DNA from 3 places in the Lentzea sp. NPDC003310 genome. Region 2 is predicted to be linked to each of the others. Evidence: riboswitches for the same ligand, from Rfam matches in the RefSeq annotation. Region 2 holds a riboswitch; each other region holds the start of a gene.
What was found. A riboswitch is a leader RNA that binds a small molecule or an ion and turns the genes downstream of it on or off. The one in region 2 is predicted to bind S-adenosylmethionine.
Positions count from the first base shown of each region.

Region 1 (9,464 bases), on a different contig from region 2:
CGGGACCGACGCGGATGCCGACGCTGCGGGCGTAGTTGATGAGGTCGGCGACGATGAGGAAGTACGCCGGGAAGCCCTTGTCGATGATGACCTGGGCCTCGTAGTCGCAGCGATCGATGTACTCCTGCGGCACCTCGGAGTCGCGGAACCGCCACTCCAGGCCGCGCCGGATCTCCTTGCGGAACCAGGACGCCTGGTCCTCGCCCTCGGGGACCTCGAAGTTCGGGATCCGGTCCTTGATGGACCAGATGTCGTCGTACGACTCGACCATCTCCGCGACGAGCAGCGTGTTGTCGCACGCCTCCGGCAGGTCCTTCCAGATCTGCCGCATCTCCTCGGACGACTTCAGGTAGTAACCGTCGCCGTCGAACTTGAACCGGTTCGGGTCGGTCAGCATCTTGCCGGACTGCACGCAGAGCAACGCGGAGTGCGTGTCCGCCTGGTCCTTGGTGACGTAGTGGCTGTCGTTCGTCGCGAGCGGCGGGATGCCGAGCTTGCGGCTGATCTCCAGCAGGCCCTCGCGGACCCTGGTCTCGATGTCGAGGCCGTGGTCCATCAGTTCCAGGAAGAAGTTCTCCTTGCCGAAGATGTCCTGGTAGTCGGCGGCGGCCTGGAGCGCCGCGGCGGTGTGGCCGAGCCGCAGCCGGGTCTGCACCTCGCCGGACGGGCAACCGGTCGTCGCGATGATGCCGTTCGCGTGCTCCGAGACGAGCTCGCGGTCCATGCGGGGCTTGTAGTAGTAGCCCGTCTTGCTCGCCTCGGTGTGCAGCCGGAAGAGGTTCCGCAGGCCGTCCGCGTTGCGCGCCCACATCGTCATGTGGGTGTAGGCACCCGCACCCGAGATGTCGTCGCCGCGCTGGCCCGGGTCGCCCCAGAAGACCGGCTTCTTGTGCAGGCGGTTGTGCGGCGCGAGGTAGGCCTCGATGCCGATGATCGGCTTGATGCCGGTCTTCTGCGCCGTTTGGTAGAACTCGTCGGACCCGTACATGTTGCCGTGGTCGCTCATGCCGACGGCGGTCATGCCGAGCCGCCCGGCCTCCTCGAACAGCGGGGCCACCTTGGCCGCACCGTCGAGCATCGAGTACTCGGTGTGCACGTGCAGGTGCACAAACGAGTCCGCCACGGTACCTCCAGGAGATCGAACGGACGCGTGGGAAGGACGCGAATTCCGGATTCGCCAACCCTATCCCGACGCGAAGATCACCTCACGGAGGCACGGGGGTTTGTCGCGTTGATCTCGATCGGGTACGCGGTGACACGACGATCCACGGCGGCGGGTAGCGTTCGTTTTCGTGGTGGCCCCCGATCCCGTAGACGCTCGCCTGCTCGCCGTTCTCGCCGAGTCGGGCCGCGCCGCCGTGCACGAGATCGCCCAGCGCCTCGGCATGGACCCGCGCGAGGCCGCCATGCGCCTGATCACGCTCTCGGGCAGCGGCCTCCCGCTGCTGGTCGGCGTCGAGTGCGACCCGAACGGCATCCGCAGGGCCCTCGCGAACGCCGCCGCCTACGGCAACTACATGGGCGGCCCGCCGTCCGGTCCGTACGCGGTGCACCAGAGCGGTCCGCACCCCGTTCAGCAGCAGTACGGGCCGCAGGGTCCGGTCAGCCAGCCGTTCCCCGCGCAGCAGCCCCCGCCCCAGGCCACCTGGGGTCCGCCGCAGTCGGCGGGCTGGGTGCGGGCCGACCAGGCGCAGCCCAAGCCGGTGGTCTCGCGGACCGGCAAGATCGGCTCGGCGCTGGAGGCCGACAGCCTCGAGGGCGCCCGCCTGTCGATCCAGCTGGTCGAGGTCGTCGACCCGGCCGACTTCCTCTTCACCGCGGCGGGCTACAAGCTCGCCGAGGGCGAACGGGCCGTGGTCGTGCACACCGAGGTGACGAACACCTCGCAGGTGCCGTACACCTCGCTGCCGGACATGTACCTGGTGCTGGTCACCAAGACCGGCGAGACCGTGACGAAGGCGCCGGTCTCGCTGTCGTCGCGGCCCGCGCACAAGCTCGGCGTGCAGCCGGGTGAGACGGCCGGCGGGCACAGCGTGTTCGTGCTGCCGGACGAGACCCAGGTGATCCAGGTCCGCTGGAGCGTGCGCCCCGAGGTGGACCTGAACACCCTGGTCTGGACGGTCGAGGACTAGAGGAGCGCGAGCGCCTCGGCGTGCACCCCCGGTGCCGCCGCCAGGTACTCCCGGCTGGTCAGCGTCCACGGCTTGCCGTCGAGGTCCGTGACGACCCCGCCCGCCTCCTGCACGAGCAGCACACCGGACGCGTGCGCGCGCACGTTGTCGTGCTGCCAGTGCAGGTCCATGCGTCCGGCGGCGACCATGGCGAGCTGGTGCGTCACGGGCACCGAGATCCGCACGTACAGGGCGTGCTTGGCCATCGCGCTGTACGAGGCGCCGACGCGGTCGGCCATCTCCGGTCCCTGGCCGGGCTGGGCCTGGCCGGTGCCGGCCAGCGCCCCGTCCAGCGAGGTCTTGGCCGAGACGGAGAGCCGCACGCCGTTGAGGAACGCGCCGCCGCCCTCGGTGGCCGTGTACAGCTCGTCGAACAGCGGGAAGTAGAGCGCGGCGAGCACCGGGCGGCCGTCGCGGACGAGGCTCACGCCGATGTTGAAGTCGGTCATGCCCTGGACGGCGTTCATGTTGCCGCCGACCGGGTCGATCAGCCACCAGTCGCCGTCGGGGAGCGGGCCGGAGCCGTGCTCGTCGTCGAGCCAGCGGGCGTCCGGGTGGATCTCGGCGAGGGCGGGCCTCAGGAGGTCGGCGACGGCGGCGTCGTTGGCCTTCACCGCGGCGACCAGTTCGGCGAGGGTCGAGGGGCGGAACTCGGTCGAGGTGCGGCGCAGCAGGCGGGCGCCTGCCTGGCGGAGCACGGCGGAGACGGCGGCGGTGATGTCGGTGGACATGGCTTCCTCCAAGATTGACTGTCATGCAAGCGGATCTGAACCTGTTGACCGTGCTGGACGCCCTCCTCGAGGAGGGCAGCGTGATGGGGGCGGCGCAACGGCTGCACCTGTCGTCGCCCGCGGTCAGCCGGACGCTCGGGCGCATCCGCAAGGTGACCGGCGACGACATCCTGGTGCGGACCGGCCACACCATGACGCCCACGCCCTACGCCCTCGGCATCGCCGACGAGGTGCGCCGGCTGGTGCGCGAGGCCAACGCCGTGCTGACGCCCAGCCGGGAGCTGGACCTCGCGGAGCTCGACCGCACGTTCACGGTCCAGTGCCACGACGCGCTGGCCTCGTCGGTGGTGCCGGTGCTGGTCGGGCGGATCGCGCAACGGGCGCCCGGCGTGCGGTTGCGGGTGCTGGCCGAGAACTCGGCCGACACCGACGACCTGCGGCACGGGCGGGTCGACCTGGAACTCGGCGGCGGCAGGCCCGAGCTGCCGGAGTTCCGTTCGGAGACGCTCGGCACGGACCCGCTCGCGGTGGTGACGAGGGCGGGGCATCCGTGCACCGAACTGGACTTGCGGACCTATGCCGCCTATCCGCACGTGGTGGTCTCACGGCGTGGCAGGCTCCACGCCCCGATCGACGACGTGCTGGCGGCGGAAGGGTTGCGGCGCAGGGTGGTCGCGACCGTGGCGACGGTGCACTCGGCGGTGCAGATCGCGGCGGCGAGCGACGCGCTGGTCACCACCACGGCCGTCCTGTGCCGGCCGCTGGTCGAGGCGTTCGGGCTGGTGACGTGGCCATTGCCGGTCCCGTCTCCCGAGGCGCCGATCAACTGCAACTGGCACCAGCGCTACGACTCCGACCTCGCCCACGCGTGGCTGCGCGAGCAGGTGCGGGAGACCCTGACCGAGGTCCTAGGCGGCTAGCGGCAACGCGACCGCGCCGGGAAACCGCGGGTTCTCGGCCTCGTCGAGCATCGCGGCGGCCACGGTCTCGCGGCTGATCTTGGCGCCCAGGTCGAACGGCGGCGCCTCGTCGAGGCCGACCGTGCGGCCGGGGCCCGCGGGCTCGTCGGTCAGGACGCCCGCGTGGAAGACGGTGCCGCCGGCGGCGAGGACGGCGGTGTCGGCCGCGACCTTGTCCGGGATGCGGTCGCCGAAGAACTTCCAGAGCACGGCCGCGCCCTCCCCCGCCGCCTCGGCCGACGGGCCCGTGCCGTACGCGCCGAGCCAGATGATCCGGCGCGGTCCGGCGGCGACCACCGCGGCCGCGCCCGCCGAGAGGACCCCCGGCGTGTCCGTGCCGAGCCCGGACAGCACGACCGAGTCGGCGTCGATCGGCAGCGGACCGCTCACGTCGCCCGCGACCTTGCTCAACCGGTCGTGGTCGAGGGGAATGCGAGACGGGTCGCGGGCGATCGCCGTGACGGTGTGGCCGCGCTCCAACGCCTGGCGGGTGAGGGCGAGGCCGGTGCGGCCCGAGGCCGCGAGGATGGTCAAGTTCATGCTGAAAACGCTATTGAGCACACCGGTTAACATCAAGTGCAACGTCGTCAACCGATGATTTACCTAGACGCAATCAGCCTTCTTCGCGGAGCTTCTCCAGCGACGACGCCAGGTCAGCGGGGTACTCGGACGTGAACGTGACCCACTCGCCGGTGCCGGGGTGGTGGAACCCGAGCTGACGCGCGTGCAGCCACTGCCGCGTCACGCCGAGGCGCTTGGCCAGCGTCGGGTCGGCCCCGTACGTCAGGTCGCCGACGCACGGGTGGTGCAGCGCCGAGAAGTGCACACGGATCTGGTGCGTGCGCCCGGTCTCCAGGTGCACCTCGACGAACGACGCCGCGCGGAACGCCTCGATGACCTCGTAGTGCGTGATCGAGGGCTTGCCGGAGTTCATCACGGCGAACTTGTAGTCGTGCTTCGGGTGCCGGTCGATCGGGGCGTCGATGGTGCCCTTGATCGGGTCCGGGTGGCCCTGCACGATCGCGTGGTAGACCTTGTCGACGGTGCGCTCTTTGAAGGCGTGCTTCAAAGCCGAGTACGCGGACTCGGACTTCGCGACCACCATGACACCGGTCGTGCCGACGTCGAGCCGGTGCACGACGCCCTGGCGCTCGGCGGCTCCGGACGTGGCGACGCGGTGACCGGCGGCGGCGAGACCGCCCACGACGGTCGGACCGGTCCAGCCCGGCGACGGGTGCACGGCGACGCCGACCGGCTTGTCCACGACGATGATGTCGTCGTCCTCGTGGATGATCTCCAGGCCCTCCACCGGGATGGCCTGCACGGTGATCGGCTGCGGCGGCGCGGGCAGCGTGATCTCGAGCATCGACCCGGCGGTGAGCCGGTCGGACTTGCCCACGACCCGGCCGTCGACCAGCACGTCGTCGGCGTCCGCGATGGCCGCGACGGCGGTGCGGGACAGGCCGAGCAACTTCGCGAGGCCGGCGTCGACGCGCATGCCGTCCAGTCCGTCGGGAATCGGCAGCGTTCGGTAACCGCTCACGCGGGGGCCTCGACCTTCTTCTCCTTGCAGAACCCGCTGAAACTACCAGGAGCTGCTACTTCGTCTCCTGCTGACCGTCGGACTCCACGAGCGGTTCGGCCTGCTTCACGACGGTCCCGTCGTAGTCGTGCTGCATCAGCGCCAGCACGATGATCGTCGCGCCACCGCCGACGATCGCCATGTCCGCGACGTTGAACACCGGCCAGACCTGGCCGTAGGGGTCGAACAGCGACAGGAAGTCGACCACATGCCCGCGCATCGGTCCCGGCTCGCGGAACAGGCGGTCGGCGAGGTTGCCGACGGCACCGCCCAGCACCAGGCCGAGGCCGACGGCCCAGCCCTGCGAGCGGAGGTTGCGCGAGATCCAGACGATGAACCCGGCGACGCCGAACGCGATCAGCGCGAGGATCCACGTCATGCCCTCGGCCAGGCCGAACGCGGCACCGGGGTTGCGCACGAACGTCAGGTAGAGCGCGCCGCCGAAGATCTTGATCGGCTCGGCGCCCTCGAGGAACGCCACCGACACGACCTTGGTGAGCACGTCCAGCGCCAGCACGACGGCCGCGAGGACAGCCAGGATCTTCGTCTTCGGTTCCGGCAGGGACCCGGCGAACGAACCGGAGATCGAGAACTCCTCGTCGTCCTCCGCCTTCGCGGGAGACTCCGCCGGCTTCGCCTCGGCCTGTTCGTCCTCGACCCCGACGACGGCCGACGCGACCGTCTCCGGCTCGCTGACCTGCGCGTCCGCAGGCTTGTCAGCGACCTCCGCGGAGGCTTTCTCCTCGGCCTTGGGCTCGTCACTCACCAGGTCAGTGTCCACTACAGGGACTACGCGAGGAACGGCGGCAGGGTTCGGTTGTCGTCCTGGGGGACCCACCGGCCGTCGCGCTGCTCGTAGGTCCACTTCGGACCCTCGGTGACGAGAACGCGCAACGCGGCAATGAGACGGTCGACGTGCTCGGCCGTCGTGCCGAGGCCGATCGACGCGCGCACGGCACGTTCCTCGTGCGAACCCACCTGCTTCACGAGACGGCCCACGATCACGTGCGCGCAGAACGCGCCGTCGCGCACACCGATGCCGTACTCGGCGGACAGCGCCGCCGCGAGGAAGCCCGCGTCGAAGCCGGAGATCGTGAAGCTGACGACGCCCACCTTGTCGGTGTCGGTCAGGATCGCGAGCTCGCGGAAGCCGGGGATCGTGCGCAGGCCCTCACGCAGGCGCGTCAGCAGCTCCTGCTCGTGCGCGACCGTCTGCTCCCAGTGCCGCGACAGGATCTCGCAGGCCGCGGCCAGCGCGTGCACGCCGACGACGTTGGGGCTGCCGGCCTCGTGCCGCTCGGGCACCGCGGACCAGGCCACGCCGAGGCGGTCGCCGTGGTCGGTGACCTTGGACGTGGCACCGCCGCCGACCAGGTACGGCTGGGCCTGCTGCAGCCAGTCCGCGCGGCCGACCAGCACCCCGGCGCCGAACGGCGCGTATATCTTGTGGCCGGAGAACGCGATGTAGTCGACGCCCAGCTCACGGGCGTTGATCGGGCGGTGCGGGGCGAGCTGCGCGGCGTCGAGCGCGATCCGCGCGCCGTGGCGGCGGGCGACCTTCGCGAGCTCGGCGACCGGCCACAGCTCCCCGGTGACGTTGGACGCCCCGGTGACGATCACGAGCCTCGGGCCGACCGGGGCGGCGGCAAGAGCCCGGTCCAGCGCGACGATCGCGGCGCCAGACGAAGACGGTGCGGGGATGCGCTGCACGTTCGGCCCGCGCCACGGCAGCAGTGCCGCGTGGTGCTCGCTGTCGAACAGCACGACGGCGGTGTTGCGGGGAACGCTGCGCGCCAACAGGTTCAGCGAGTCCGTGGTGTTGCGGGTGAACACGACGGCGTCGGAGGAGTGCGCGCCGACGAACCGGCGGACGCGGTCGCGGGCCTGCTCGTAGACGCGGGTCGAGACCTGCGAGGCGAACCCGGCGCCGCGGTGCACGCTCGCGTACCAGGGCAGCAGCTCGTCGACGGCGTCGTGGACCTCCTGCAGACAGGGCGCCGACGCGGCGTGGTCGAGGTTGGCGTAGCCGACGCGCTCCCCGGTCACCAGCGGAACGCGCAGGTCGGCGCCGACGACAGCCGGAACCGCCGTGGTGGTGCTGGGGGTGATCGCGAGCGTCATCGAGCTGCCTCCGAGGCCAGGGGGCCTTCTCGTGGAGGCCCGCGCTTGACCGGCGCCCTACGCGCCGGACCAGGTCCTCACCAAGGGCACCCCACCGCGGTTGGAGGGTTGCCGGCCAGCAAGCTTGGGCTTGACGCTGGCTCTCATGACCTGCCGACGACGTTAGCGGAGCGTGACCGCCACGTCGACACCCGATCACATCGTGAGAAGCCTCGGAGACCGACTAATCGCCGGTCTCGCCCTTCCACCTGGCGTAGCGGCCGGCGCGGTCGACGGCACGTACGCGCCGCTCAGCGGCGTCGCGCGCCTCCTCGGTGGTGACGATGAGCAACTGGTCGTCGGTCTGCAGCCGGGTCGTCGGTTGTGGTGTGAAACTCTTTTCGCCGCGCACCACGAGGCTGACCGTGGCGCCGGAGGGCAGCCGCAGCTCGGACATGTAGACGCCGTGCAGCTTCGACCCGCGCTGGATGTGCACCTGGAGCAGCTCGGCGCCGAGCTCGTCGAGCGGCGAGGAGTCGACCTGGACCTCCTTCGCCTCGCCCGCCTTCACCAGGTGCAGGCGCCGGGCGAGGAACGGCAGCGTCGTGCCCTGCACGATCGTCAGCACGATGACCAGCAGGAAGACCACGTCGACCAGTTGCCGCGCGCCCTCGACCCCCTGGATCAGCGGGATCAGCGCGAACACGATCGGCACCGCGCCGCGCAGGCCGGACCACGAGAGGAACGCCTGTTCCCGCCACGGCACCTTGAACGGCAGCGACGCGAGCACCACCGACAGCGGCCGGGCCACGAACGTCAGCACCACGCCCGCGACCAGCGCGGGGAACAGCACGTCGAGCAGGCGCGACGGCGAGGCGTAGAGACCGAGGAGCACGAAGAGCCCGATCTGGGCGAGCCAGCCCAGGCCCTCGGCGAACGAGAGGGTGTCGGCGCGGTGCGGCAGGCGGGCGTTGCCGAGGACCAGCGCGGCGACGTACGTGGCGAGGAAACCGGAGGCGTGCACGAGGTCGCCGGCCGTGTAGGCCATCACGCACACCGCCACCGTGGCGAGCGGGTACAGACCGGTGGAGGGCAGCGCCGCGCGTCTCAGCCCGGCCCCGCCGAGGAAGCCGAGCACGACGCCGATGAGCGCGCCCGCGCCCAGTTCGTAGATCACCAGCAGCGGCGCGGTCCAGGAGATCTCGTCGGAGGAGGCCAGCAGCACCACGGCGATGTAGACCGGCGCGTCGTTGAGACCGGACTCCAGTTCGAGAGCACCGGTGAGCCGCGCGCCGACGCCCAGCGAGCGCAGGACGCTGAACACCGCGGCCGCGTCGGTGGACGAGAGCACCGCGCCCCACAGCAACGCCATCCGCCAGTCGAGGCCCAGCAGGAAGTGCAGCGCCGTGCCGGTGACCGCGACGCTCACCGCAACGGCCACTGTGGACAGTGCGACACCCAGCCACAGCGAGGACTTCACGGCGTTCCAGCGCGTGGTGATGCCGCCCTCGGTGAGGATCAGCACGAGCGCCGCGATGCCGAGCGACTGGGTGAGGTCGGCGTCGTCGAACTTGATGCCGAAGACCGACTCGCCGAGCAGCACGCCGATGCCGAGGTACAGCAGGAGTGAGGGCAGCCCGAGCCGGGTCGACACGCGCACCGCGATCACCGAGATCAGCAGCACGGCGGCGCCGATGCCCAGTACGACCGTGACGTCACCCACCTGGACCATTCTGATCGATCACCACCGAATCCGACGAATCAGACGAGTTAACAACTCCCGCCGTTCGCCCCTAGCGGGCTCATGCACGACGGAGCATGTTGATCAGTGGCTCAATCCCAACCCTGCACGGAGTTGAACCATGAGGATCCTGATCGCACTGGCGGCCGCCTTGATGGCGACCGGAGCAACCACCGCACA
Region 1 covers NZ_JBEXNC010000024.1:10,721-20,184, reverse strand. Annotated here, with positions in the region: gene dnaE (DNA polymerase III subunit alpha) at 1-1,123, opposite strand, end outside; gene ABZX02_RS38130 (AsnC family protein) at 1,293-2,132, shown strand; gene ABZX02_RS38125 (inositol monophosphatase family protein) at 2,129-2,902, opposite strand; gene ABZX02_RS38120 (LysR family transcriptional regulator) at 2,926-3,822, shown strand; gene ABZX02_RS38115 (NAD(P)H-binding protein) at 3,811-4,401, opposite strand; gene ABZX02_RS38110 (RluA family pseudouridine synthase) at 4,475-5,359, opposite strand; gene lspA (signal peptidase II) at 5,460-6,209, opposite strand; gene ABZX02_RS38100 (aminotransferase class V-fold PLP-dependent enzyme) at 6,233-7,564, opposite strand; SAM riboswitch class IV at 7,601-7,715, opposite strand; gene ABZX02_RS38095 (potassium/proton antiporter) at 7,788-9,266, opposite strand; gene ABZX02_RS38090 (M28 family metallopeptidase) at 9,406-9,464, shown strand, end outside.
Region 1: linked by a shared signal. The riboswitch ahead of ABZX02_RS38100 (aminotransferase class V-fold PLP-dependent enzyme) and the one ahead of ABZX02_RS19965 (methionine ABC transporter ATP-binding protein) in region 2 are both predicted to bind S-adenosylmethionine.

Region 2 (9,464 bases):
AGCTCGGCCTGCCGTAAACCGCTCTCCCCGTCCCCTGACAAGGCCGTCCGTGGTTCGCCACGGGCGGCCTTCGTCGTGTCTGGGGGAGGGGGTCGGAAGATGGGGAGTTGGGGCGGGTAGCGGGGGCGGGACGGCCGGGGGTTGGAGAGCGACTGGGCGGTGGAGTGCGATAAGGGCGGGCGGTAAGCCGGAGCGGCAGTGCTGGGTGTCGGGGCGCGGCAGGGGCAACGGCGAAGCCGAGCCACCCTTAGGCCGCAAGCAATGGCGAAGCCGAGGCGTGTGAGCACTGAGCCTCAGTGCAAGCGGTGGTGACGCAACCACGACGGCGATTGGGGCTTGACTTTGGGTGCGAGGCCTTAAACTTGACCACTCGGCCGGGCTTCACAATCCCGGCTTTAAAAGGCCGAGGAAGGCCTCGCAAGGGCCCCGAAGTCAAGCCCCAATCGCGATCGTCGCGAAGCGGCGATGCCCGGCACCGGCTCGGTACAGGACGCAAGGGTGACCACGACGCAAGGCGACGGGACGCGCGCCCACAACACAAGGCCTGAGAGAATGCCCCGGTGAGCCTGCTGGGACCTGCCGAAGTCCGCCGTCTAGCCGCCGAGCTGGACATCCGCCCAACCAAAAAGCTGGGCCAGAACTTCGTCCACGACCCCAACACGGTCCGCAAGATCGTCGCCACCGCAGACCTCACCGAGGACGACGTAGTCCTGGAGGTAGGCCCAGGCCTGGGCAGCCTGACCCTCGCCCTCCTCCCGAACGCCAGCCAGGTCGTCGCAGTCGAGATCGACCCACCCCTGGCCCACAGGCTCCCGCAGACCGTCCAGGAGATGGACCCGGAGAACGCCGGCAAACTCCACGTCGTCCTCAAGGACGCCATGAAAGTCACCCAAGAAGACCTGCCGGCGCAACCCACCGCGATCGTCGCCAACCTCCCGTACAACGTCGCGGTCCCGGTGGTCCTGCACCTCCTGGCCGAACTACCGAGCCTCCGAAAGGGCCTTGTCATGGTCCAGGCCGAGGTCGCGGACCGCATGGCCGCGAAGCCCGGCAGCAAGATCTACGGCGTGCCCAGCGTGAAGCTCGCCTGGTACGCCGAGGCGAAGAAGGCCGGCGCCATCGGCAAGAACGTCTTCTGGCCGGCGCCGAACGTCGACTCGGGCCTGGTTCACTTCCAGCGCCACGAAAAGCCGCTGTCCACAGTGGATCGCAAGAAGCTTTTCAAGATCGTTGACGCTGCCTTCGCGCAGCGGCGCAAGACGCTGAGGGCTGCCCTCAAGGGGCACACCGCGAACGTGGACGAACTGCTCGAAAAGGCCGGCGTCGACCCGCAACTCCGGGGTGAGCAGCTCACCGTGATCGACTTCATCCGGATTGCGGAGGTCTAGGCCGGGGATCCATCGGCCATCAGTGTGATCTGTCGAACGAATCCGGTTTTGGCTTGCGCAACCGAACGTCCGTCCGGTTGACTGCTACTTGCCATCCGGAGCGACTGAGAGACCTGGCTCTACGACGTCGCAGCAACCACCCGCTGGATGCGGGCAGGTGCTAACGCCAGGACCGATGGAGGAGCACCATGGGTACCGTGCGAATGCTGACGCGCCGTCGAGTTGTCGACCAGTGCCGTCGCACCGCTTCTGCATGTCGTCGCCACCTCGTCTAAGGCGCCTTCTCAAAGTCCTTTGACGCGCACTCGAACGAAGAGTGGCGCACCCCCTGAGCAGCACACCTCGACCGCGCACGCCCGGAACACGACCGGACGGTGTGCCGTCGCGCGCAGCCGTGGAGCAGAAGTGATCACTGTCGAAAACCTCACCAAGTCCTTCCAGGGTGTCTCCGCCCTCAACGGCGTGACCCTCGACGTCGAGGCCGGGTCCGTGCTCGGCGTCGTCGGCCCCAGCGGCGCCGGCAAGTCGACGCTCGCCCGCTGCGTCGCGCTGCTGGAGCGTCCCGACTCCGGGGCGATCCGCGTCGACGGCACCGACATCACCAGCCTCGACGGCTCGGCGCTCAGGGCCGCTCGCCGGCAGATCGGCGTTGTGCCGCAAGGGGATTCGTTGCTCCGCCAGCGCACCGCGGCCGGCAACATCGCGCTGCCGCTCGAGAGCGCCGGTGTGCCCGGACCGCAGCGCCGCACGCGTGTGGGTGAGCTGCTCGACCTCGTCGGGCTGACCGACAAGGCCGCCGCGTACCCCGACCAGCTGTCCGGCGGGCAGCGCCAGCGCATCGCCGTGGCGCGCGCCCTCGCCGCGAACCCGTCCGTGCTCCTCGCCGACGAGCCCACGTCCGCCCTGGACCCGGAGACCACCGGTTCCGTGCTGACCGTGCTCGACCGTGCGCGCGCTGAGCTCGGTGTCACCGTTCTCGTCGTCACGCACGACATGGGCGTGGTCCGGAAGATCTGCGACGACGTCGCGGTGCTGGAGCAGGGTCGCGTCGTGGAGCACGGCAAGGTCCTCGACCTGGTCAACAACCCGGCCAGCCGCACGAGCAGCGCCCTGCTGCCCGCCGTCGACCTGAACCCGATCAACGAGAGCAGCTACGACCGCGTCGCGGACGTCGTGCTCGTCGGGTTCGCCGCGGTCGGCGCGCTGCTGCCCGAGGCCGCGCACCGGTTCGGGGTCGAGCTCAACATCGTCGGCGGTGGCCTGACGCGTCTCGGGGAGACCCCGGTCGCGCGCTTCCGCCTGGGGCTGAACGGCGAACGTTCTGACTCCGCTCTCGAGTGGATCGGCGAGGCCGGCGGCGCTGTGCAGAGGTCCCTGAAGGGGCCACAGGGAGTAGCTGCGTGAGGTCTGCAACACCCTGGTCCGACGTCGTCGCGTACCTCGTCGAGGCCACCGGAGAAACGCTGTACATGGTCGGCGTCTCCACGGTCATCGCAACACTGCTCGGAGTTCCCGTCGGGGTCTGGCTGCAGCTCACCGCCAAGGGTGGGCTGCGGCCGAACGCCGCGGTGCACAGGATCCTCAGCTTCGTCACCGACCTGGGCCGCTCGATGCCGTTCATCGTGCTGCTCGTGGCGCTCACGTCGGTCACCCGGCTCCTCGTCGGAGGCTCCATCGGCAGCACGGCGGTCATCGTGCCGCTGGCCGTGGGAGCGATCCCGTTCGTCGGCAGGCTCGTGCAGAACATCCTGTCCGAGGTGCACGTGACCGTGGTGGAAGCCGCGATCACGACCGGAGCGAGCACCCTCAGGATCGTCAGGTCCGTGCTCATCCGCGAGTCGCTGCCCGCCCTGATCAACGCCATCGGCGTCACCGTGATCGCCCTCATCGGGTACTCGGCGATGGCCGGCGTGATCGGCGGCGGAGGCCTCGGTGACCTGGCCATCCGCGAGGGCTACCAGCGCTTCAACGACCGGATCCTGTGGAGCACCGTGGCGTGGCTCGCCGTGCTCACCACCGTGATCCAGCTCGGTTTCACCCGTGCCGCCCGTGCGTCCGACCGGCGGCGGCACGCCTCAGTCTGACCCATAGCAATTTCTCAAAAGGAACGTCATGCGTATTCGTGCTGCCCTGATCGCAGTCGCTTTGACCGGTATCACCGCTTTGTCCGCCTGCTCGGCCGGCGGCTCCAGCGCCTCCGACACGCTCAAGGTCGGCGTCTCCCCGGTCCCGCACGCCCAGATCCTCAAGTACGTGGCCGACAACCTCGCCGCGCAGAAGGGTCTCAAGATCGAGGTCGTCGAGTTCACCGACTACGTGCAGCCGAACACGGCGCTGGTCGACGGGTCGCTCGACGCCAACTACTTCCAGACCGTCCCGTACCTGGCGACGTTCACCAAGGAGTCCGGCGCGAAGGTCGAGTGGGTCGGACCGGTCCACGTCGAGCCGCTCGGCCTGTACTCGAAGAAGGCCAAGAAGATCGACGAGCTGCCCAGCGGTGCCAAGATCGCCGTGGCCAACGACGCCACGAACGAGGCGCGCGGCCTGAAGCTGCTGGAGGCGAACGGCCTCATCAAGCTCAAGCAGGTCGACCAGCCGACCGTCCGCGACATCGCGGAGAACCCCAAGAACCTGCAGTTCGTGCCCCTGGAGGCCGCGCAGCTGCCGCGGTCGCTGGAGGACACCGACGCCTCGGTCATCAACGGCAACTACGCCATCGACGCGGGCCTCAAGCCGGCCACCGACTCGCTCGCGCTGGAGAAGGCCGAGGGCAACCCCAACGCCAACGGCCTGGTGACGCGCACCGAGCTCAAGGACGACAAGCGCGTGAAGGACCTGGCGGAGCTCCTCGCGTCGCAGCAGGTCAAGGACTACATCAAGCAGACCTACAACGGTTCGGTCATCCCGGTCTGAGCGCGACTGCGACCGGGGGAGGAGTCCGGGGACCGAGAACGCCCGTACGCTGACATGGTGCTCGCAGTCGTTCCTCCCCCGGTCACAGTTCGCGTCCCGGCCAAGGTCAACCTGCACCTGGCCGTGGGTGACGTGCGCCCGGACGGTTACCACGACCTGGTGACGATCTTCCAGGCGCTGTCGCTGGTCGACGAGGTCACGGTCGCGGTCGCCGACGAGCCAGGCGTCGAGGTCCACGGCGAGGGCGCCGACCAGGTGCCCACCGGAGCCTCGAACCTCGCCTGGCGCGCCGTCCAGCTGCTCGCCGCGCACGTCGGCAAGGACGCGGACGACCCCAAGGTCCGCGTCGTCATCCGCAAGGCCATCCCGGTCGCGGGCGGCATGGCGGGCGGCAGCGCGGACGCGGCGGCGACGCTGGTCGGCCTGTCGTCGTTGTGGCGTCTCGACATCAGCCGCGACGAACTGGCCGAACTGGCCGGCAAGCTCGGCGCGGACGTCCCGTTCGCCCTCTACGGCGCCACCGCCCTCGGCACCGGCCGCGGCGAGCGGATCGTGCCCGTGCTGGGGCGCCACCAGTTCCACTGGGTGCTCGCGTTCGACCGCCGCGGACTGTCCACTCCGGACGTCTTCGACGAGCTGGACCGCTTGCGCGCCGAGGGAGATCCACCCCGCGTGGGCGAGGTCGAGGCCGTGCTGGAGGGCCTGTCCTCCGGCGACCCGCGCCAGCTCGCGCTGCTGCTGGGCAACGACCTCCAGGCCGCGGCCGTGTCCCTGCGCCCGAACCTGCGCCGCACGCTGCGCGCGGGGGTCGACGCGGGCGCGCTGGCCGGCATCGTGTCCGGGTCCGGCCCCACCACGGCGTTCCTGTGCGAGGACGGCGACACGGCCGTGAAGGTGGCCGCCGAGCTCGCGGGCGCCGGTGTGTGCCGGACCGTGCGGGTGGCGCACGGCCCCGTGCCCGGTGCGCGCGTGATCACGACGGAAGAACCCAAGCCCACTCCACCCGAGGTGCACGCGTAGCTGTCGGGGGACGTGGCCTGCCTGGGTAGCCTGCACCGGGCAGTTTCTTACTAGTCGTGAGGTTTTGATGGCCAACCTGGTCAACCTGGAGTCCGTGTCGAAGTCGTTCGGCGTCCGGCCGCTGCTCGACGGCGTGTCGCTCGGCGTCAACGAGGGCGACCGCATCGGTGTCGTCGGCCTGAACGGCGGCGGCAAGACGACGCTGCTCGAGGTGCTGGCCGGGGTGGAGCCCGCCGACGAGGGCCGCGTGTCGCGGTCGCGCGACCTGCGGATGGCCGTCGTGACGCAGCGGACCGAGCTGCCGGAGGGGTCGACCGTGCGCAACGCGGTGATCGACCCGCTCGGGTTCGACGCCGAGCACGAGTGGGCGGCCGACGCCCGCGTCCGGTCCATTTTGGACGGACTGGGCATCACCGCGCTGGGCCTCGACTCCGTGGTCTCGCGGATGTCCGGTGGCGAGCGGCGCCGGGTCGTGCTCGCGGCCGCGTTGATCCAGGACCTCGAGCTCCTCGTGCTGGACGAGCCGACCAACCACCTCGACGTCGAGGGTGTGCGGTGGCTCGCGGAGCACCTGCTGGCGCGCAAGTGCGCGCTCGTCGTCGTCACCCACGACCGGTGGTTCCTCGACACCGTCTGCAACCGCACGTGGGAAGTGGTGCACGGCAAGGTCGAGCAGTACGAGGGCGGCTACGCCGACTGGATCTTCGCCCGCGCCGAGCGGCAGCGGCTCGCGGACGCGGCGGAGGAGAAGCGGCAGAACCTGGCCCGCAAGGAGCTGGCGTGGCTGCGTCGCGGCGCACCCGCCCGCACCTCGAAGCCGCGCTACCGGATCGAGGCCGCCGAGGCCCTGATCGCGGACGTGCCGCCGGTGCGCGACAGCGTCGAGCTGGTGGCGTTCGCGAAGAAGCGGCTGGGCCGCACGGTCATCGAGATCGAGGACGCCACGCTGTCCATTCCGGACCGGGTGCTGGTGCGCGACCTGACGTGGCGCATCGGTCCCGGCGAGCGGATCGGCCTGGTCGGCGTCAACGGCTCGGGCAAGACGACGCTGCTGAAGCTGCTCGCCGGCGAGCGCGAAACCGAGACGGGCAAGCGCATCCAGGGCTCGACGGTCAAGATCGCGCACCTCTCGCAGGAGCTGCTCGACCTGAACGGGTCGATGCGCGTGCTGGAAGCGATCGAGGAGGTCGCGCGCCGCGTCGTGCTCGGCAAGTACGAGATGTCGGCGTCGCAGCTCGGCGAGCGGTTCGGCTTCTCGTCGCAGAAGCAGTGGACGCCGGTCTCGGACCTGTCCGGTGGCGAGCGGCGGCGGCTGCAGCTGTGCCGGTTGCTGATGGCCGAGCCGAACGTCCTGCTGCTCGACGAGCCGACGAACGACCTCGACATCGACACGTTGCAGCAGCTCGAAGACCTGCTCGACTCGTGGGCCGGCACGCTCGTCGTGATCTCGCACGACCGCTACCTGGTCGAGCGCGTGTGCGACAAGGTCGTCGCGCTGTTCGGCGACGGCGGCCTGACCGAGCTGCCCGGCGGCATCGAGGAGTACCTGAAGCGCCGCGACTCGCTGCGCGCCAGGGAGTCCGCGCCGTCCGCGCCCGCCGCCGACAAGGCGCCCTCCAACGCCGCCGACCAGCGCGCCGCCCGCAAGGAGCTGGCCCGGCTGGAGCGGCGCCTGGAGGTGCTGCACAAGAAGGAGGCCGAGCTGCACGCCGCGCTGGCCGAGGCCGCGACCGAACCCGACCGCCTGCTCAAGCTCGACGCCGAGCTGCGCGCCGTGCTGGCGGAGGAGTCCGAAGTGGAGACGGCCTGGATGGTCGCGGCCGAGGTGGTGGAGGGCTAGCCAGGCCCTCCTAGCGGCCCTTGCGCCGCAGCTCGTCCGCGAGCTGCGGCAACAGCTCGTCGATGAACGACGTGTCGTAGCCCTGGCCGGAGAGCAGCGCGTAGCTGAAGCGGGCCTTCATGACCTCGTCCGCCGTCGCGCCGAGCATGCCGTCGAGCGCGACGCCGATCTCCTCCAGCATCCGGTCGACCTGCGCGGTGCGGTAGCCGCGCTGCCCGGCCGCCGCCTGCGGGATCCGCAGCTGGCGCAGGTCCTTCCACGACTTCACCGGCGGCATGCTGCTGCGCAACGGGCCGGAGAGCTGCTGCTCGAGCTGGCCGAGGAACGAGTCCACCTCGGTCTCGTCGTACCCGCGCCGGCCGATCAGCGGGCGGGAGAACCGCACGTCGCGGACGTCCTTCGCGGTCAGGTTGTCCTGGCCGAGCAGGGTGGCCTCGACGCGGTCGAGGAACGCGTCCACCTGGGACTCCTGGTAGCCGCGGCGGCCGCGGGGAGGGCGGTGGAACGCGACGTTGCGGATGTCCGCCGCCGTGAGCTTCGGGGCGTCGATGGCCTGCTGCGACGCGGCCTGCTGGGCGGGCCGGCGCGGCGGCTGAGGGGCCTGCTGCGACTGCCGGGGACGCTGCTGGGGTGGCGGCACCTGCTGCGGCGGCTGACGGCGCGGATCGGGCTGCGGGCGGCGTTCCTGCGGCCGTTGCTGCTGCTGCGGGAGCTGCGTGGTCGGCGGGCCGGGGTCGCGCGGGGGAGGTGCGGTCTCGAACATCAGGACGACGAGGTCGAGGAACGTGTCGACGTCCTCCTCGTCGTAGCCGAACGTGCCGGGCGCGGTCTCGCCGAACACGGCGTCCTGCACCTGCTGCGCGGTCAGGTTGTCCCTGCCCCGCAGGGTCTGCTCGATGCGGTCGAGGAAGGCGTCGATCTGGCCCTCGTGGTAACCGCGGGTCCCCGGTCTGGGCTTGTGGAAGCGCACGGCGGCGACGTCGTCGGGCGATAACCGCACCGCCGGTCTCATGGCCTGCGAGGTGGCGTGGGCGCCCTGGGCCGGTGCGGAGGCCTGCACTCGTTGCGGAGTGGACCGCAGCGTGTCCGCCACGAGCTCCATGAAGACGTTGACCTCGTTCACGTCGTAGCCCGGGTCTCGGGTCGCCGTGCTGAACTTGACGCCCAGCACGTCCTCGCGCGTGAGGATGTCCTTGCTCTTCATGGTGTTCTCGACCCGGTCGAGAAACGCGTCCACCTCAGCCGCGTCGTACCCGCGCTGACCCGCCGGGGGCCGGTGGAACGCGACCACGGCCACGTCCTGCGCGGAGAGCAGAGGAGCCGGATGCGCGGGTAGACGATGCTGCGCTCCGGGACCGCCCCGATCCACCAATGACCTCCTCCTGCGTACCTGTACTGGGGAGTATCGCGTTTCGCGTGGCATAACGTTTCGCCCTGATGGACCAAACGGCGCCACTACGATCGCGAACATGAGTCAGTTCGTGGATGTGATGCTGGCGACGGCCGCAAACGGCCGGGACAGGGGCATGACGACGGGTGAACCCGCCGCGCCCGTCCGCCGGACCTGGGCCGAGGTGCACGAACGCGCCCGGCGGATGGCCGGTGCGCTCGACGTGGCGCCGGGCACCGCGATCGCCGTGCTCGCTGCCGAACCAGCCGTGATCGCCCCAGCCGTGCAGGCCGCATGGCTGTGTGGTGGCAGCGTCACGATGTTGCATCAACCCACACCACGCACCGACCTGGCCGAGTGGGCCGAGGACACGCTGCGGGTGCTCGCCATGATCGATTCGCACCTGGTCCTGCTCGGCAGCCCGTTCGACGCCCTGGCTGCCGTTCTGGACCAGCACGGAGTGCCTTACAAACTGCTCTCCGAACTCGATGCGGAACCGATCGCTGCTCCTGTTCCCACCGACGAGGATGCCACGGCACTGCTGCAGTTGACGAGTGGATCGACGGCCGATCCGAAGGCGGTGCGCATCACGCACCGCAACCTGATGGCGAACGCCGAGGGCATGCGCGTCGCGGCGGCCCTCGATCCCACCTCGGATGTCATGGTGTCGTGGCTGCCGTTGTTCCACGACATGGGGATGGTCGGCTTCCTGACCGTGCCGATGCTGTTCGGACTGGAACTGGTGAAGGTCACCCCGGTCGACTTCCTGTCCCGCCCGACGCTGTGGGCGGACCTCATCACCCGGTACCGCGGCACGATCACGGCCGCGCCGAACTTCGCCTACGCCATCGTGGCGCGCCGGCTCGCGTCGTCGTCCGACTCGTTCGACCTGTCCTCGATGCGCCTGGCCCTG
Region 2 covers NZ_JBEXNC010000009.1:169,818-179,281, forward strand. Annotated here, with positions in the region: gene ABZX02_RS19955 (transglycosylase family protein) at 1-17, shown strand, start outside; gene rsmA (16S rRNA (adenine(1518)-N(6)/adenine(1519)-N(6))-dimethyltransferase RsmA) at 567-1,388, shown strand; SAM riboswitch class I at 1,477-1,570, shown strand; gene ABZX02_RS19965 (methionine ABC transporter ATP-binding protein) at 1,794-2,792, shown strand; gene ABZX02_RS19970 (methionine ABC transporter permease) at 2,789-3,472, shown strand; gene ABZX02_RS19975 (MetQ/NlpA family ABC transporter substrate-binding protein) at 3,501-4,301, shown strand; gene ABZX02_RS19980 (4-(cytidine 5'-diphospho)-2-C-methyl-D-erythritol kinase) at 4,356-5,321, shown strand; gene ABZX02_RS19985 (ABC-F family ATP-binding cassette domain-containing protein) at 5,389-7,161, shown strand; gene ABZX02_RS19990 (DivIVA domain-containing protein) at 7,172-8,365, opposite strand; partial or broken gene ABZX02_RS19995 (DivIVA domain-containing protein) at 8,372-8,476, opposite strand; gene ABZX02_RS20000 (fatty acyl-AMP ligase) at 8,631-9,464, shown strand, end outside.

Region 3 (9,464 bases), on a different contig from region 2:
CCGCGGTGATCTGGAAGGGGCTGTTCACGGTCGCGCCCGGCGAGGTGCGCGTGCTGCAGTTCCTCGGCCGTTATGTGGGGACGGCGCGCACGGACGGTCTGCGGTGGGCGAACCCGCTCACCACGCGCGAGAAGATCTCCGTCCGGATCCGCAACCACGAGACGGCGACGCTCAAGGTCAACGACGCCGACGGCAACCCGATCGAGATCGCGGCCGTGGTCGTGTGGCAGGTGGAGGACACCGCGCGCGCACGGTTCGAGGTCGACGACTTCGTGCGGTTCGTCGGCATCCAGACGGAAACCGCCGTGCGGCACATCGCGAACAGCTACCCGTACGACAACCACGACGAGACGGGTCTCTCTCTGCGTGAGAACGCGGACGAGATCACCGAGACCCTGGCGATCGAGATCGCGGCACGGGTGCAGTCCGCGGGCGTGAGGGTGATCGAGTCCCGGCTCACGCACCTCGCGTACGCGCCGGAGATCGCCCACGCCATGCTGCAGCGGCAGCAGGCTGGCGCGGTCGTCGCGGCACGGACCCGGATCGTCGAGGGCGCCGTCGGCATGGTCGAGCTCGCGCTGGAGCGCCTGGCCGACCACGACGTCGTCGAGCTCGACGAGGAGCGCAAGGCGGCGATGGTCTCGAACCTGCTCGTCGTCCTGTGCGGTGACCGCTCCACTCAGCCCGTGGTGAACACCGGGTCGCTCTACACCTGATGGCGGATCGCAAAAGCGTTCTGCTCCGGCTTGATCCGGCGGTGCACGACGCGTTGAGCAGGTGGGCGAACGACGAGCTGCGCAGCACCAACGCGCAGATCGAGTTCCTGCTGCGACGTGCGCTGGCGGACGCGGGCCGGCTGCCCGGCGAGGCGAAGAAGATGCCTCGCCGGGGCCGCCCGCCCAAGAAGCCCGCGGAAGACGACCCGGACGAATAGGGGTCAGAGGTCCGGTGGTGCCTCGAGGTCGTGGGCGCGGAAGAGCACGGCGTGCTCGACGCCCATGGCCTGGCCGCCCATCGCGGTGAACTTCGGGATGAAGTCCGCGGGCGCGGGGTGGCCGGGCAGCGCGGCCAGGTAGGCGGCGTGCGCCTCGAGAGAGGCCACGCCTCGTCGCAACGGCTCCCCCGTCACGTCGACGCCGTGCGTCGCCTCGTCCCCCATCCCGGGAACCAGGTACCAGCGCGGGGAGTGCGGTTCGAGCCCCTCGTCGACCTGGTCGGGGAAGACCCAGCGGTTGCCCGCGTCGCGCAGCGCGTCGAGGGTCGCGAGACCGGCGGCGCGGTGGTCGGCCTGGTCGAAGCCCCACGGCGTCTCGACCGCGAACGAGCTGCCGAAGACCACGTCCGGCTTGAACCGGCGGATCTCGCGGCAGATGTCGCGGCGCAGGTCGAGTCCGTAGACGAGGACGCCGTCCGGGTGCTCGAGGATCGTCAGCCGTTCCACCCCGACGACGTCGCAGGCCGCTCGTTGCTCGGCGGCGCGCAGCCGGGCCGTCTCCTCCGGCGGGTTCGGCATCCCGGCCTCGCCCCTGGTGAGCAGGAGGTAGCCGACCTCGATGCCGCGGGCGGTCCAGCGGGCGACGGCCGCGGACGTGCCGTACTCCATGTCGTCGGGGTGCGCAACGACGCAGAGCACCCGGCGGAACGTCTCCTCGGGTAACGCGGGGAGTGTCATCCCGCCATTTTCCTCCTTTCGGCGGGGGCGGCTGATCAGGCGTTTCACCTGCATGAAAACGCTGTCATCGAGTTCCTCCGTTCGGAGGTTCCTCGCCCGACTCCGCCTGCGCGATGGTGTCCGGCGGGCGCACCGGGAACGTGGAGGAGTCTTGTCTTTGTTCTCCCGCAAGCGCGCCGGTCTGGGCGTGCTGGGCGTTGCTGTGCTGATCGCGTCGCTGACACCCGCGGGTGGTCTGGCGGCGGGCAGAGAGATCTACCTGGACAGCCGGGCGTCGACCGAGCGGCGGGTCGAGGACCTGCTGCGGAGGATGACGCTCGAGGAGAAGGTCGGGCAGATGGCCCAGATCCGCGTCGGGAAGCTGCGCGGTGACTGCAACAACGCCAACGGCCCGTTGGTCGACTCCTGTCTGAAGGCCGTTCTCGCGGACGCGCACGTCGGCTCGATCCTGTCCGGCGGTGGCGACGCACCGCTCGAGAACACGCCCAAGGCGTGGGCCGAGATGAACAACGCGATCCAGCGCTACGCGTTGGAGAACAACCGGTTGAAGATCCCGGTCATCTACGGCTCGGACGGCGTGCACGGGCACAACAACGTCATCTCCGCGACGATGTTCCCGCACCAGATCGGGCTCGGTGCGACGTGGGACCCGTCGCTACAGGAGAAGATCGGGGTGTCGGCCTCGAAGGCGTTGCGCGCCACCGGTGTCTTCTGGAACTTCGCGCCCGTCTCCGACATCGCGCGCGACACCCGCTGGGGCCGCTACTACGAGACGTACAGCGAGGACCCGTTCCTGTCCGGGCAGCTGGCGGCGGCGAACGTGCGCGGCCAGCAGGCGAAGGTGGACGACACCGCGCAGCTGACCGCGACGGCGAAGCACTTCGCGGGGTACTCGGCGCCGGCGAACGGGCACGACCGCGCGGCCGCGCAGATCCCGATCCGGCAGCTGCAGGACGTGGTGCTGCCGTCGTTCCAGGCGCAGTTCGACGCGGGCGTGAAGACCGTGATGATCAATTCGGGGTCGTTGAACGGCGTGCCGGTGCACGCGTCGAAGTACATGCTGCAGACGCAGCTGCGCGACCGCATGGGGTTCAAGGGCGTCGCTGTCTCGGACTGGCAGGACATGCGGTACCTGGTCGACCGGCACAAGGTCGCGCCCGACTACAAGACGGCGATCGCGATGAGCGTCAACGCCGGTGTGGACATGGCGATGGAACCGTCGAACGCGGCGGAGTTCACGTCGTTGCTGCTGGCGAACGTGCGCGACGGGTCCGTGTCGCGCGGGCGGATCGACCAGGCGGTGCGCCGGGTGCTGAAGCTCAAGTTCGACCTCGGGCTGTTCGAGAAGCCGTACGTGGACCCGGCGAAGGCCGACGGCAACGTGGTGAACGTGGACCGGGACCTGGCGCGCCAGGCCGCCGCCGAGGGCACCGTGCTGCTGAAGAACGACGGCGTGCTGCCGTTGTCCACGTCCGCGAAGAAGATCGTCGTGACCGGTGAGACGGCCGACGACGTGCGTCGTCAGCTCGGCGGCTGGACCATCGAGTGGCAGGGCGTGCCGGACGACTCGCCGCTGCCGCCGACCGCGACCGTGCTGACGGGTGTGCGCGAGGCGGCGCCGGGTGCGGCCGTGGTGCACGCGCCGACCCAGGCCGCGGCGGTGTCCGAGTCTTCCGACGCGGACGCGGTCGTGGTGGTCCTGGGTGAGAAGCCCGGCGCGGAGGGACCGGCCGACACGGAGAACCCGGTGCTGACGCCCGAGCAGCAGGCGTGGGTGGACGCGGTGCAGGCGACCGGCAAGCCGGTGGTCGTGGTGCTGCTGACCGCGCGGCCGCAGGTGCTCGGGGCAGCTGCGGACGCGAACGCGCTGGTCGCGGGCTGGCTGCCGGGCAGCGAGGGCGGCCGGGCGATCGCGGACGTGCTGTTCGGCGCGGTGAACCCGAGCGGCAGGCTGCCGATCTCGTGGCCCAAGGCGCTGGGCGACCCGACGCTGACCTACGACCAGCTGCCGGGCGCGAACACCTCGGCGGGCGCGAAGTACGATCCGCTCTACGCGTTCGGGCACGGGCTGTCCTACACGTCGTTCACGACCTCAGGACCGTCGGTGTCGGTGGACCGTTCGAACGGCGTGGTGAAGTTCACCGTGGCGAACACCGGCGCGCGGACGGGTGTCGCGGTGGTGCCGGTCTACGTGCGCCAGCCGGCCTCGCCGGTGCTGACCCCGGACGCCCGTCTGGTGGGCTTCACGCGCGTCGAACTCGCTGCGGGACAGTCGAAGCAGGTCGAGGTGTCGTTCAAGCTCTCGCAGCTGGCGCTGACCGTCGGGGACGTGGACGGCGACGGGCGGCGCGAGGTGGCCCGCGGCGGCTACGAGGCCGTGGTGGGTGCCGAGAAGGCCGCCTTCACGGTGCGCTGAGCTGGCCTGATATCCTTCGTCGTCGTGAACGCGCGGCTCTCCGCCGTGGAGGAGACCCGGTCCTCGTGACCGGTGCCGACCAAGCGCGTCACGAACCCCGGTTTCGACAAGAAGGGTGATGTCGCATGGCGAACATCAAGTCCCAGCTCAAGCGGATCAAGACCAACGAGAAGGCCCGCCTTCGCAACAAGTCGGTCAAGTCGTCCCTGAAGACGGCTGTCCGCAAGTTCCGCGAGGCTGCCGAGGCCGGCGACAAGGCGAAGGCCCTGGAGCTGCTGCAGGACGCGTCCCGCAAGCTCGACAAGGCCGCCAGCAAGGGCGTCATCCACGCCAACCAGGCCGCCAACAAGAAGTCGGCGATGGCGCTGCGCGCGAACCAGCTCGAGGGCTGATTCCGCACGCGGAGCTTTCCAGCTTCAGTCGAAGGGGCTCCACCTCCCGCCGGAGGTGGAGCCCCTTCGCGTTCCTGGTGTAGGCGTAGAGCCCATGGAATCGCTGCCGCGCGTCGACTTCTTCGAACTGCACGACCTCGACGGCACTCCGCCGGTGCTGCGGACGCTGCACACCGAGTCGATCATGACGATCTACCGGCTGACGGACGCCGCGCGCGAGTACTCCCGCCCGCTCGCCCTGGCGCTGCGGTCCGGCGCGGACCACCGGATCGTCGACCTGTGCGCGGGCTCGGGCGGACCGGTGCCGCTGATCCAGCGCCGCCTGCACGCGCAGGGCGTGCACACCCGGGTGACGCTGACGGATCTCGTGCCGAACGTGCCCGCGTTCGAGCGGGTCGCGGCGCGCAACCGCCGACGCCTGTCCGACCCGTGCTGCACCGTCGGCCACGTGCCCACGCCGGTCGACGCCACCGACTGCCGGTTGGAGGGCACGCGCACGATCTACGGCGCGTTCCACCACTTCCCGCCCCCGCTGGCCGCGCGCATGCTGCAGAACGCCGTCGACACGCGGCAGCCTCTCGTGGTCGTGGACACCAAGCGGTCGTGGCTCTACGTGCTGGTGTTCCCGTTCTTCCTCACGCTGGCGGTGTTGCTGGCCGCGCCGTTCCAGCCCAACCGCCCGCCGCGCTACCTGCTGCGGCTGGCGCTGACCTACGTGGTGCCGGTGCTGCCGTTCATGATGTACTTCGACAGCGTGGTGTCGTTTCTGCGCATGTACGGGCGCGCGGAGCTGCGGCGGCTCGTCGACGGCCTGGACGCCACCGAGTCGTTCGAGTGGACGATCGGCGTCGAACCCGGCTTCACCGGAGCCCAGTACCTGATCGGGATCCCGAGGCCCTGACGGCGTCGCGACCTAACGACGGCTGTGCGCGGCCACGATCCGGAGCACGGCGCGTTCCAGCGCGTAGTCGGCGTCGGCCGCCACGCCCTTCACGTCGGCGTTGAGCCCCGCGACCACCTGCATCGCGTCGGCAAGCCCGGTCTGGTCCCAGCCGCGGGCCTGCGCCTGCGCCTTCTTGATCTTCCACGGCGGCATGCCGAGCGGCCCGGCCAGGCTGAACGGGTCGGCGCGTCCAACCGCGGACACGCGCGCGACCGTCCGCACCGCGTCCGCCAGGGCATCCGCGACCAGCACGTGCGGCACACCGAGCTGCATGGCCCAGCGCAACGCCTCCATCGCACCCGCCCGGTCCCCGGTCACGGCCTTCTCCGCGACGGCGAACCCCGTCACCTCGGCCTTGCCCTGGTGGTAGCGGCGGATCTCCTCGACCGTCACCTTGCCGTCGGCGTCGGAGACGAGCTGCGACGCGGCCGCCGCGAGCTCGCGCAGGTTCGTGCCGACGGCGTCGATGAGCGTGGCGACGGCCTCGGGGTCGATCTTGCCGCCCGCCCGCCGCACCTCGTTGCGCACGAACGCCTCGCGGTCGCTCGCCTTGGTGACCTTGGCGCACTCCGTGACGACGGCACCGGCCTTCTTCAGCTGCCCCGGCAGGTCCTTGGCCGCCTTGCTGCGACCACCGCCCGTGTGCACGACGACGAGCGTGACTCCGTCCGCGGGCGCCTTCACGTAGGAGAGCACCGTGTCGGCGACCTCCTTGCCGATGTCCTGCCCGTTCTGCAGGACGATCACGCGCCCCTCCGCGAACAGCGACGGACTCACCAGCTCGGCGAGCTCGGGAGGCGTGAGATCAGTCACCTGGACGCGGGTCAGGTCGGCGTTCGGATCGACCTTCCGCGCGGCCTCGAGAGCCGCCCGAACAGCACGTTCGACCAGCAGCTCCTCCTCGCCGACGACGAGGTGCAGTGACTCCGGTGCGCTCACGCTCCGCATCCTCCCACGTCCCGGATCGTGGGCGTCTGTGGCTCGGAAACCGAGCTATGCCGTAGCTTGGTGACCACAACTGAACACCGCTCATCCAGAGGGGCAGAGGGACCGGCCCGAAGAAGCCCCGGCAACCGGCGTCAGCGCTGTGTGCACAGACCTGTGCGCGCATCTGAGTGCAGACGATCACGGTGCCAATTCCGACCCGTTCGATTTCGCGGGACAGATGAGGAGATACCTCGCGATGACTGCTGTCAGTGTGCCCACGAGCACCAAGTTCGACCTCGGCCCCGCCCGTGCGCTGTTGTGCCGTGAGTGTGGAAACGAAACCCCTCTCGCTCCTGAGTACGCCTGTCTCGAGTGTTTCGGGCCGTTGGAAGTGGCCTACGACTTCGGGAAGATCCGGCGCGAGGACATCGAGGCCGGCCCCAGGTCCATCTGGCGCTACCGCGGCCTCCTCCCCGTTCCGTCCACTGTGGAGCAGCACCCGAACACCGACCCCGGCGGCACCCGCCTGGTCGAGGCGCACAACCTCGCCAAGGCCCTGGGCGTCCGCAAGATCTGGGTGAAGGACGACACCGGCAACCCCACGCACTCGTTCAAGGACCGCGTCGTCGGCGTCGCGCTCGCCGCCGCCCGCGAACTCGGCTTCAAGGTGCTGGCCTGCCCCTCCACCGGCAACCTGGCGAACGCCGTCGCCGCGGCCGCCGCCCGCGCGGCCTGGAAGTCCGTCGTCCTCGTTCCCTCCAACCTCGAGCGCGCCAAGATCCTCATGAGCGCGGTGTACGAAGGCGCCCTGATCGCCGTCGACGGCAACTACGACGACGTCAACCGCCTCGCCCAGGAGCTCGCCGCGGAGAACGAGGACTGGGCGTTCGTCAACGTCAACGTCCGCCCGTACTACGCGGAAGGCTCGAAGACCCTCGGCTACGAGGTCGCCGAGCAGCTCGGCTGGCGCCTGCCCGACCAGATCGTCGTGCCGATCGCCTCCGGCTCGCAGCTCACCAAGGTGGACAAGGCGTTCCGCGAGCTCGGCCAGCTCGACCTCGTCGAAGCCACGCCGTACAAGGTGTTCGGCGCGCAGGCCACCGGCTGCTCCCCGATCTCCGCCGCGTTCAAGGCGGGCCACGACGTCATCCGCCCGGTCCGCCCGGACACCATCGCCCGATCGCTCGCGATCGGCGCCCCGGCCGACGGCCCGTACGTGCTCGACGCCGTGCGCCGCACCAACGGAGCCATCGAGGACGTCACCGACGAAGAGGTCGTCGAGGGCATCAAGCTCCTCGCCCGCACCGAGGGCATCTTCGCCGAGACCGCCGGCGGCGTGACCGTGGCGACGGCGAAGAAGCTGATCGAGACGGGCCAGCTCAACCCGGACGCCGAGACCGTGCTGCTGATCACCGGCGACGGCCTCAAGACCCTCGACGCGCTCGGCGACACGATCGGCCCGCGCGCGACGGTGCCGCCGTCGGCCGAGGCCGTCATCAAGGCCCTGGGCTAGACACTTCGATAACTCACCTCCCTTCGGCCCGGTGACGCACCCGCGTCGCCGGGCCGTTGCGCTACTTCACAACGAGATCGCGTCCGTCTTGAGCCACCCGGTGCGCGGAAAGCGCCGCAAGCCGTCCACCACGTGCGGCCCGACCGGCTCCACACCCGCCCGCCACGCCACGATCCGTTGCGGCCACGGCGCTTCCGCCTTGAGCGCGTTGTAGTGGTAGTCGTGCCAGACGTTCGGCGCGACCCGCAACTCGTCGTCGAACACACGCTCCGCCACGAGGTCGTAGGCCTCCTCGGCAGACTCCGCCTCCGTCGGCGGCAGCACATGCGTGGCCGTCGCTCTGTAGGTGACCGCGCGGGTGCCGTCGTCGAGTGTTTCGCAGATGTAGTAACCGAAATCGGGTTTCAGCTCGTCGTGCGGCCACGGGGTGGCCGAGTAGTTGGTTTGCCACAACGCCCACGCGAGCCCCGGCGTGCCACCGGGAATCGGGTAGCGCGCGTTGAACAACCTGACCCAGACCATCTCTTCTCCTTCGTACGACTCGGTTTCCCGGCAACACCGCCAGGTCACCGTCCCTGTCCGTCCTCAACACCAGCGCACCTCCCGTCCGCAGCACGTCGATGACGTGCGGACTCGGGTGCCCGTACCTGTTGCCCTCGCCCACGCTCACCAGCGCCACCCGAGGCCGCACTGCATTCAGGAACGCGGGCAGCGAGGAACGCGACCCGTGGTGCGGCACCTTGAGCACCTCGGCGCTCAGGTCCCGCTCCCCCAGCAACGCCGCCTGGCCGGCCAGTTCGACGTCACCGGTGAGCAGCACCCGCCCGGCCCTCGTGTGCGCCCGGAGCACGAGCGAGTAGTCGTTCACCGTCGTGTTCTCGACACCACCGACCGGCGCTCGCCGAGGCCCCAGCACCTCCAGTTCGAGTCCTGGCAAGGCGAACCGCTCGCCCGCCTGCGGCTCCACGACCCGAACACCGGCCGCGCGAGCCCGTCCACCGACCTCCCTCCACGCCCACCTGGGTTCCTTGAGCGGACCGACCGCCACCGCCCCCACCGCACGCCCGGTGAGCACGGCCTCCAGTCCGCCGACGTGATCCGCGTGCAGGTGCGTCAGCACCACCAGCGGAATCCTCTTGATCCCCAACGTCTTCAGGCAGCGGTCGACCGCACCGGGGTCGGGCCCGGTGTCGACGAGCACCGCCGTGTCGGCGTCATCGGTCGCGAGGACCAGCGCATCGCCTTGCCCGACGTCGCAACTGACGACCTTCCACCCGTCCGGCGGCCACACCGGTGCCACCACACGCAACGGCACCAGCACCACGAACCCACCGACGAGCACAGCGACGACCAACGTCCGCGTCTTCTTGAACCGCAACAACAAGACGACCACCGCGCACACCGCAGTGAGCGCAAGCGCGCCGCCCCACCCGTCCGGCCACCCGACCGCGGCACCAGGCACCGCCGACGCCTGCCGCCCCACCGTGATCAACCACCCCACGGCAGGACCGGCCACGTGGACGACGACCTCCGCCACCCCGCCGGACACCGGCGCGACAGCAGCCGCCACCACCCCGAGCACCGTCGCCGGCGCGACCACC
Region 3 covers NZ_JBEXNC010000028.1:2,433-11,896, forward strand. Annotated here, with positions in the region: gene ABZX02_RS40285 (SPFH domain-containing protein) at 1-716, shown strand, start outside; gene ABZX02_RS40290 (hypothetical protein) at 716-934, shown strand; gene ABZX02_RS40295 (PIG-L deacetylase family protein) at 938-1,672, opposite strand; gene ABZX02_RS40300 (glycoside hydrolase family 3 N-terminal domain-containing protein) at 1,824-4,088, shown strand; gene rpsT (30S ribosomal protein S20) at 4,214-4,480, shown strand; gene ABZX02_RS40310 (class I SAM-dependent methyltransferase) at 4,575-5,381, shown strand; gene holA (DNA polymerase III subunit delta) at 5,394-6,362, opposite strand; SAM riboswitch class I at 6,450-6,595, shown strand; gene thrC (threonine synthase) at 6,607-7,863, shown strand; gene ABZX02_RS40325 (DNA internalization-related competence protein ComEC/Rec2) at 7,925-9,464, opposite strand, start outside.
Region 3: linked by a shared signal. The riboswitch ahead of thrC (threonine synthase) and the one ahead of ABZX02_RS19965 (methionine ABC transporter ATP-binding protein) in region 2 are both predicted to bind S-adenosylmethionine.